3 regions of the Alteromonas sp. AWJ4_199 genome follow, and region 1 is predicted to be linked to each of the others. Evidence: predicted binding sites of a transcription regulator. Region 1 holds the regulator's gene; each other region holds the start of a gene.
The links. The regulator sigma-54, encoded in region 1, starts transcription at its own class of promoters, with help from an activator protein. The targets are predictions, from matches to a motif close to GTTGGCACGNNNNTNGNNT.
Positions count from the first base shown of each region.

Region 2: a site for sigma-54 is predicted at 1,766-1,784, ahead of ACXAER_RS15440 (DUF4097 family beta strand repeat-containing protein). Genes of this name have one in related genera too.
Region 3: a site for sigma-54 is predicted at 1,357-1,375, ahead of ACXAER_RS19455 (EF-hand domain-containing protein). Genes of this name have one in related genera too.

Region 1 is NZ_JBSWUR010000001.1:1,493,597-1,496,879, forward strand. It holds gene lptA (lipopolysaccharide transport periplasmic protein LptA) at 1-507, shown strand, start outside; gene lptB (LPS export ABC transporter ATP-binding protein) at 510-1,235, shown strand; gene ACXAER_RS06515 (RNA polymerase factor sigma-54) at 1,309-2,790, shown strand; gene hpf (ribosome hibernation promoting factor) at 2,821-3,108, shown strand; gene ptsN (PTS IIA-like nitrogen regulatory protein PtsN) at 3,122-3,283, shown strand, end outside.
Region 2 is NZ_JBSWUR010000002.1:109,423-112,705, forward strand. It holds gene dkgB (2,5-didehydrogluconate reductase DkgB) at 1-88, shown strand, start outside; gene ACXAER_RS15435 (sugar O-acetyltransferase) at 385-957, opposite strand; gene ACXAER_RS15440 (DUF4097 family beta strand repeat-containing protein) at 999-1,670, opposite strand; gene ACXAER_RS15445 (arsenate reductase family protein) at 2,380-2,874, shown strand; gene ACXAER_RS15450 (DUF445 domain-containing protein) at 2,887-3,283, shown strand, end outside.
Region 3 is NZ_JBSWUR010000005.1:43,462-46,744, forward strand. It holds gene ACXAER_RS19450 (putative bifunctional diguanylate cyclase/phosphodiesterase) at 1-1,218, shown strand, start outside; gene ACXAER_RS19455 (EF-hand domain-containing protein) at 1,513-1,794, shown strand; gene ACXAER_RS19460 (sensor histidine kinase) at 1,855-3,252, shown strand; gene ACXAER_RS19465 (hypothetical protein) at 3,254-3,283, shown strand, end outside.

The DNA.
Region 1 (3,283 bases):
CTTGCCATCGCTAGCGGTGCGGTAATAGCCAGTGAAGAAGATTTTTCACAACCCATTAAGATAGGGTCAAACACCCAGTTTATTGATGGTAAAAACAAAACCGCGCTGTACAAGGAAGATGTACTTATTACCCAAGGTTCACTCCTAATCGAAGCTGATGAAGTAGAAGTAATAGCTACAGATGGCAGCGGCCGTGAAATATTTATCGCCCGTGGCAACCCTGCTAGCTATTCTCAATCACTAGAAGACGGTACACCGGTATCAGCGAAAGCCAATGAAATTCGCTATGAAGTAATTAATCGCACTATTTCTCTGGCGGGTAATGCTGAGCTACAGCAAGATACCAGTAAAGTGCAAGGTGATAAGATTACGTTCGATATGATTACTGAACAATTGCTTGCAACGGGTGGTGCCGGTGAAGATGGTGAAGGTCGTGTAACCACAGTATTTACTCCTGACACCATTCGTAAAACATCGTCTAAGAAAGACAACGAGGACAATGAATAGCAATGGCAACTTTGAGCGCTAAAAACCTTGCTAAATCGTATAAATCGCGACAGGTTGTTCGCGATGTAAGCCTTTCAGTGTCTACCGGTCAAATTGTCGGTCTTCTCGGCCCTAACGGCGCTGGTAAGACCACCACTTTTTACATGATTGTAGGCTTAGTCAACTTAGACAAAGGCAAAATCGAAATTGATGATAATGAGCTTACTCACCAGCCAATGCATGAGCGCGCACGCCGCGGTATAGGCTACCTCCCGCAAGAGGCATCAATATTTAGAAAGCTTACGGTATATGAAAATATCATGGCCATTTTGCAAACCCGTAAAGATTTAAATTCACAACAGCAAGAAGAAGAAGCTGATGCACTACTTGATGAATTTAATATCAACCATATACGTAATAGTACGGGCATGAGTTTGTCAGGGGGAGAACGTCGTCGCGTAGAGATTGCTCGCGCTTTGGCAGCGAAACCACAATTTATTTTGTTAGACGAACCATTTGCTGGTGTTGATCCAATATCAGTTAATGATATAAAGAAGATAATACAGCATCTTCGCGATAGGGGTATTGGTATCCTTATCACGGACCATAACGTACGCGAAACATTGGATGTTTGCGAAAAGGCGTACATTGTGAGTCATGGTGAGCTTATTGCGCAAGGAACCGCGGAACAGGTTTTAAGTAATCAAAAAGTAAGGGATGTATACCTAGGCGAACAATTCAGGCTATAGTTAATGTAACCGAATTGTCATTTTTCAGTTTCGCTCTGGTATATTCAATTTAGAGCATTTAAATAAGACGTAGATGAAACCATCTTTACAGCTAAAATTTAGCCAACAACTTACCATGACACCTCAGTTGCAGCAGGCCATCAAGCTGCTGCAGCTTTCTACGCTTGATCTTCAGCAAGAGATTCAAGAGGCACTCGACTCTAATCCACTGTTAGAAGTGGAAGAAGGTAACGACGAGCCACAAGTAGAAAAGAACAATGTCGATAGTGACGATAGTGCTGCTGAAGCGACAGCTTCTGCATCAAGCGACACGCTAGAGGCAGGAGATGCACTGGAGAAGAACGACCTTCCCGATGAGCTGCCTATCGACAGCACCTGGGACGAGTACTACTCCGCCTCTTCTGCGCCTGCGCCTGGCCCGTCTAATGATGACGAACAAATCTTCCAAGGTGAAACTACCGAAGACATCCAAGAGCATTTGCTTTGGCAAATGCGCCTCACTCACTTTTCAGACACTGACCGCGCTATTGCTACGGCTATCATCGACTCAATCGACGAATCCGGTTATCTAACCGTTACCCTTGACGATATCTTAGATGCTGTTAATGACGATGACTTAGAAGAGCCTATCGAAATGGACGAAATAGAATGTGTGCTTAAGCGCATTCAAATGTTCGACCCCATTGGTTCAGGTTCTCGTACACCTCAAGAGTGTCTTATGGTGCAATTGCGCCAGTTTTCAGAAGACACACCGTGGCTTGCTGAAGCGAAGCAGCTTATTGAGGAATATTCAGACTTACTGAGCAGTAAAGACTACCGCACGCTAATGCGTAAGAGCCGATTGAAAGAAGATCAGCTGCGCGAAGCAATGCGTTTACTCCAAACCTTGAATCCTCGCCCAGGTAGTGCTTTAGTTACTAAAGAGCCTGAATACGTTATTCCTGATGTCTCAGTAACCAAGAAAAATGGCCGTTGGGTGGTTGAGCTGAACCCCGACAGTCTGCCTAAATTAAGCGTAAATCAAACGTACGCAGCAATGAGTCGCCGTGCCAAGAACAGCAGCGATTCACAATTCATCCGCTCACACATGCAAGAGGCTAAGTGGTTCATAAAGAGCCTTGAATCTCGCAACGATACCTTGATGAAGGTTGCAAATTGCATTGTGCAGCAGCAAATGGGCTTTTTTGAGCACGGCCCGGAAATGATGAAACCAATGGTGCTAAATGATGTCGCAGAAATGGTAGATATGCACGAATCGACTATTTCGCGTGTGACAACACAGAAGTATATGCATACGCCCCGTGGCATCTTTGAATTGAAGTATTTCTTCTCAAGCCACGTAGCAACCGAGTCAGGTGGTGAGTGTTCATCTACAGCGATTCGTGCTTTGATCAAGAAGTTAGTGGCTGCGGAAAATCCTAGCAAGCCGCTAAGTGATAGCAAGATTGCTTCATTGTTGGCCGAGCAAGGCATAAAAGTCGCTCGGCGAACAATAGCAAAATACCGGGAATCGTTATCGATCCCGCCGTCGAACCAACGCAAAAGCCTTATCTAACCGGGCTTAATAATATAAGGAAGACGAAATATGCAAATCAACCTTACTGGTCATCATGTCGAAATCACCGACTCTTTGCGTAATTATGTCGATACGAAGTTCAGCAAACTTGAACGTCACTTTGATCACATTTCTAATGTGCATGTCATCCTGAACGTTGAAAAATTAAATCAAAAAGCTGAAGCGACTGTTCATTTAAGTGGCGCTGAAGTATTCGCATCCTCAGAAAATACCGACATGTATGCGGCGATTGACAGCATGGTTGATAAACTCGACCGGCAGGTAATCAAGCATAAGGAAAAACTGAAAAAACATTAGTAGTTAATTAAGCATGGATATACAAGCCATCGTAAGTCTGGACCGCACCGAGTGTGCGGTTCAGTGTAATAGTAAAAAGCGAATTCTTGAGATCATCGCTGATATCGCTGCCAAGCATAACGATAACATCGACCAGGCAACGGTTTTAAATAGCTTGATGGCTCGAGAACGTATG
Region 2 (3,283 bases), on a different contig from region 1:
ACTTAGTGAAGAAGAGCTTATTCTTATTGACGACCTGGATAATGGCGAACGTATTGTTAACCCCGATTTTGCGCCCAGCTGGGATTAAGGCTTAACAAAGCTAGCATTTTGTTAGGGTGTATATAATACGGTGAATAAGGCTAGCGTAAGTTTACTAACCTTGTCTTGTTTCGTTGTATTCGACATCAATTTAAGGCCGCTTTATTGGTTACATCCGCGGCCTTTTAACACTTCTTATTTCAGCAAATAAAATTGACTCAGTGATTAGAAGGAATGGTGAGTTCGTTGAAAAAGGCCTTTTTCAGAAAAGCTTTGTTCAAAAAAATGCCGTCTACATAAGCTTAATTTATAAAGCTTTCATTCTTAAAGGCATCGGCTAAATCGTTAAACATTTTGAGCGACGGGTTCAATCTCTTTGATTACTTTGGCTGGGTTACCGCCTATGACTAGGTTATCTCCAAAAGATTTGGTTACCACCGCGCCAGAAGCCACAACCACATTATCACCCAATGTCACGCCAGGGTTTATTACCGCCATCCCACCAATCCAGCAGTTATTGCCGAGAGTAATAGGCTTGGCGAACTCTATACCTGTTGCTCTTTGCGCGGGATCTATAGGGTGGGTGGCTGTATAAAGCCCTACTTGAGGCGCAATCATACAGTTGTCACCAATCGTCACCTTTGCCGCATCCAAAATGACACAATTAAAATTGGCATAAAAGTTTTCGCCAACGTGGATATTTTCGCCGTAATCGCATTTAAACGAAGACTCGATGTATAGTCTTTTTCCTGTGCTGCCAAACAATTGTTTTAGCAATCTAGTACGCTTTTTGTGGTCACTTTGACAAGTTGCATTAAGCTCGTCTAATTGAATATGGCATTGCTTACGCAACGCCGTTAAAGTTTTGTCTGACGGGTAATATAAATCGCCAGCGAGCATTTTTTCTTGTTCAGTCATGTATTTCCGAAACATTAAGCTTTGTTGTTAAAGCGGCTACGTTACTTTGCACCGCCGTAGCTTACAACGACTTTTTGCTTTAGTTCATCGCTCTCAATATCTAAATTTACAGGTCGATGTAAAATGATGTTGCCATCTACAGTAACAGAGGCACTAATCGATAGGGTAGGTTTGTTGTCTGATTTCTTGCCCCAAGAGCTTTCACTTTCCTTATATACGATATCGCCTAAAACGTGAGAAGAGCCAGTTAACGTAATATCACCATTTAATGTTTTGATGTGTTTCTCAATGGTTGTATCAACAGCGGTGATATCACCGTTTACAGTTTCAACGCTAGCGCCAATCATGCTTTGTGTAGGAAGCGTAACATTTCCATTTACGGTCTCTACACTCTTAAGCACACTGAGGTGTGAAGCTGCACTTACATCGCCATTTACAATGTCGATATTTCGGACAGACACATGGCTACCCATTTCAAGATTGCCGTTAACGATGCTGACTTCATCCGCGCCACCATGATCGCTAATTTCCACATTGCCATTAACAGAAGAAATATCGCCAGCGTGTTTCCCTTCAGCTATGTCAATATTGCCTAGAATAGAACTGAAATCGCTGCCTTCTAATGCGCTAGCGTCGCCAACATGAATAACGCAGCCAGTAAGCAAAGAGGCTGAAAGCAACATAGCTGCACTAGCAATAATAGACTTTTTCATATTCTTATATCCTTGATTGTTTCATAACTACTTAATAACACGCTTTAACGGTTTTGATATCAAACACAAATTTTTTTGTGTATTTATAAAATACAAATCACGTATCATGCCACTCTTAAAAAGCATTTCAAATCAGAAGGTTAGTTAAATATGCTAAAGGGGGAAACTGGCTCAATGGTGTAATAACTAATTTTATAGTTTCATCTGCCACCGGATGGCGAATTTGACCATTCTCCACCACATGGCCCTAAGCTCAGAAGGGGACAGACACTCGCTTGAAGAAATTATTTAGAGGAATGGACAGACACTCAATGTGAATACATCTTTTTGGTTACAAGCTGCTTTTTTGAGTGTGTGTCCAAGAAGTACAGGTAGGAATTTGAGTGTATGTCCAAGAAGTACAGGTAGGAATTTGAGTGTGTGTCCAGTGAGGACAGGGTGGGTTTTAGCCTATGTGATTGTCCGTCCTCGAATTGTATTTGGCCACAAGCCGTTTTTTAAGTGTGTGTCTAAGAAGTACAGGTAGCTATTTGAGTGTGTGTCCAACGAGTACAGGTATTTTAAGTGTGTGTCTAAGAAGTACAGGTAGCTATTTGAGTGTGTGTCCAACGAGTACAGGCAAGGTATTAGCCTTTGCGAGTGTCTGTCCTCGAATTTTAATAGTATGTTGGTATATATGGTTTTTACTTTTTAGTGAGGTTAGGTGGCGATGATAAAGATTTATCACAACCCAGAGTGCGGCACGTCTAGGAATGTACTGGCGGTGATCAAGGCCGCTGGGTATGAGGTGCAGGTTATTGAGTATTTACGTGTTGGGTGGGAACGTGAACAACTAACTTATTTATTGAATGCAGCTAACCTTAACCCTCGACAAGCGCTTCGCACAACAAAGTCGCCTGCTGCTGAATTAGGGTTACTTGATGAAACAGTGAGTAACGAAATCATCTTTGAATTGATGCTGGAACATCCCATCTTAGTGAATAGGCCTATTGTTTGCATTCCCAAAGATGAACACGAAAAAGCAGTTTCTTTACCTCTTGGGATAGTTGAAGGTAATTCCTATTCTGATAACGCGAAAGAAACAGTGAAGTTATGCCGTCCAAGTGAAGCTGTACTGGATATTTTGCCTGTATGGCCACAAGGCCCTTTTGCTAAAGAAGACGGAACACCACTTATAGACCAAGATGGTAAACGAGTAATTTAAACGGAGTAGTTTATGCAGGACAAGTACACGCAATTGAATAAGGCTAAAAGGCTTGCATTGGCCTGTTTGATCTTTGCCGCAAGTGTATTTGTTTTAACAGTTTTACTTCCTAAGTTTTATCCAAACTTGCAAGGAGCATGGTGGTTGGGGCTTATTAAGATGGCTAGTGAGGCGGCGCTCATCGGTGGTCTAGCTGACTGGTTTGCAGTGACGGCATTATTTAAGCCAATTCCAGCGAAGTACCCCATTCCGCACACCAATATCGTGGCTAGTAACAAGTCTGTTATTGCTAATAATCTGTCATTGTTCGTTAAAGAAAAGTTCTTTCATCCCGAAGCAATAGAAAAGCTAATTCGGGACAGTGACCCTGCAAAGGGCGCGGGAAGGTGGTTGTCACAAGATAGGAACG
Region 3 (3,283 bases), on a different contig from region 1:
AAGAGAAACGACGAAGATTTATTACTGCTGTTTTTCGACCTTGATGGCTTTAAAGGAATAAATGATTCACTAGGACATGAGACCGGCGACCTTATTTTGATAGAAGTTGCAGATAGGGTGCAATGCTTACTCAGAGACGGTGACTTGTTTGCTCGTTTAGGGGGCGATGAGTTTCTAGTACTCCCAGATAGAGATGCGACAGCAGATCAAGCAAAGAGTTTAGCTACGCGATTAATCACATCCTTCGACGAGCCCTTTGAGCTCAGAGGACTTTCGCTTACTGTGGGCTTGAGTGTAGGTGTGGCTACAGCTTCAGATGCCGGTTATGATTTAAGCGAACTTATGAGCAACGCTGATCTTGCCATGTATCGTTCAAAAGCAAAGGGAAGGGGGAGCTACACGCTATTCACGCCAGATATGGTGGAATCTCACAAGCGTAAACTGCACCTAGCTAATGGTATAGAACAAGGCATAACGAACGATGAGTTTGTCGTTTATTACCAAGTTAAAGTAAACAACAACGGCGATGTAATTGGCGCTGAAGCATTGATTCGTTGGCAGCACCCTGAGTTTGGCCTTGTAATGCCTAATGAGTTTATCCCAATCGCGGAACAAGGCGGAAAGATTACTGGCATAACACGATGGGTCATCAATCGTGTGTGTATGGATATGCCCGATCTTAAACGCTGGGCTACAGGCGCTTTCAGGGCTTCTATTAATTTATCCGGCCATGATTTGAGAAGTAATCAACTGTTTGATCATATCTACAATACCTTTATGCTTTATGACGTAAACCCAGAGAATATCGAATTTGAAGTTACCGAAAGTGCGTACCTTGAAAACTTTTCGCTCTCCAATAAGTTTTTCAGACGCATAAGCAATATGGGATGTGCGATTGCGCTTGATGACTTTGGTACGGGCTATTCCTCTTTGAGTTATCTTACTCAAATTAATATTGATACCCTTAAAGTCGACAGACAGTTTGTAACGGAAATCCAATCTTCAGAGCGCAGTCGACTGGTGACAGGTGCTATCATTGACTTAGCAAAACGCCTATCACTTTCTGTTTGTGCGGAAGGGATAGAAAATCTTGAACAATGGCGCTATCTGATTGAGCACGGTTGTGACAATGTTCAGGGGTTCATGTTCAGCAAACCTATTCCTATCAATGAGCTCATCGCTTCCCCTTGCCAATACAAGGCTGAGCAATTCTATTGAAGCTAGCAATAAGATGTCGGATTGATGCCGACATATGTTCACGCTCAGTGTTTCTTTATTGCAACACCTGGCTTTTGATTACAGACTAGAATCTAATGTGTATGCTTTTAACCTTCTGTTTTTATTGTTGATTTTTATCTTGGTCTGAAAATCGCATAACCAGTTTGAGTTCATTAAATATAGTGGTTAATTGAAGACTAATGGTAACATCCATATGACTGATTGCTGGTAACCAACGGAGATTAGCGATTGTCGAATTGAGAAGGAATTTAAAAAGCGTTTAGCGGAGGATTCATGATGAAACGTCTCGAAAAAGTTTTCTTAGCACTTTGTGCTGTTGCAGCCGTACAGGCTATTTCAGTAGCCGATGCGCATGCTACACCAGCGCGTTCGCTTATACATAAATTAGACGTAGATAAAGATGGTCTAATTTCACTTAAAGAAGCAGTTAGACATACAGGGCTACTGCGTAACTTTGGACTTATTGACGACAACGAAGACGGCAAGCTTTCTGAAACAGAGATGGCAAAAAGCAAGCTGACGCCAGGAAATGAAAATCTCACCACAAGTGAGTAGATAAAATAATATATTTAAGAGGGTAAGGTTCTGATAAACAAGGTTTCGTTTGGTGAACGCTTGGTACAACTTGGTTCACTAAGGCAGTTGACGCTAGGTAGTTTTGTACTGGCCCTTATTCCTCTTATTGCGCTTCTTTGGCAGAGTCAAAGTGACTTAGCCAAAGTAGGTCAAATGACCACCCTCGAAACGCGCTTTGTGGTTGATGTTGTAAGTGACATGCAGCGCCTAGACAATGCTGTAGTTGATGTGGAGCGCAGCATTAGGCAGTTTGCCGTTTTACGTAATGATAGGGTTGCTCAACTTTCTGACAATGCAATAGACCAGTTTGCTGTTGCGGCAGATAACTTATGCCAAACGCTTACCGTGCCTGCAACTTGTTCTCGCCTATCCGAGCAACTCAATCAACTCGCTGAATATCGCGCCATTGAAGATCAACTTCTGCTCAATGCGTATTTAGCTTCGGTGGGAGATAGTGTTGAACAGTTACGGGACGATGTAGAATCGGCTATTACAGAGCGGGTAAAGGTCCAACAGGACGACCTCAATGCCATGCAGGCAAAACAAGCATGGTCTACTGCAATGCTGGTTAGTGTGTCATTTCTTCTTATCTTGCTGGGAAGCCAGCTGATTGTAAACCCCGTTAATAACCTCAAAAAGATTATCCGGATTATGGCGCGCAGCGATGGTGAGCTTCCTCCGTTGTCTAAGCAGGCACCGAGAGAGCTTATTGATGTCGAGAAGGATTTACATTGGCTTTATGATCGCCTACAGCAGTTAGAACACATCAGAACCGCACTATTAAGGCATGCCGCACACGAACTAAAAACACCCCTAGCAAGCATTAAAGAAGGGTGCAGTTTGTTATCAGAAAACGTGGTAGGCGAATTAAATAACGCTCAACGAGAGGTACTGACATTACTTACTGCAAGTACCCAGCGTCTTAATACTCTGGTTGAGAAACTACTCGACTACAATCTGCTACTACAACAAGCGCAGCCTAAAATTGTTGAAAGTAATGCAAATAAATTAGTTGAAGCCTGTTTAGAGGATTACGCACTTGCCATTCAAGATAGAGAGGTAGACGTGAATATCTCCTCATCTTCAATAAATGTAGACGAGGAATTATTTAGAAGAATACTTGATAACCTAGTGTCCAATGCTGTAGCACATGGAGCAGTTGGACGGCCGATAAATATTAGCCTTTATACTGAAAGTGATAATCTTGTACTGGACGTCGCCAACAGAGGAAAACGCATAGCGCCGGAATCAGTACACACGCTGTTTGAACCTTTTATCCGCGGGACCGAGCCAAGAAACGACAATGTTATCGGAACGGGGTTAGGATTATCAATTGTTGCCGATTGCGCTCGACTAATGCATGGTGATGTAAAAGTGGTAGATGTAGACTATGCCGATGTTTGCTTTAGAGTGACCATTCCGCAACAGGAAAAATAAAATGAGAATAAGTGGTTTAATTGTTGCCTTA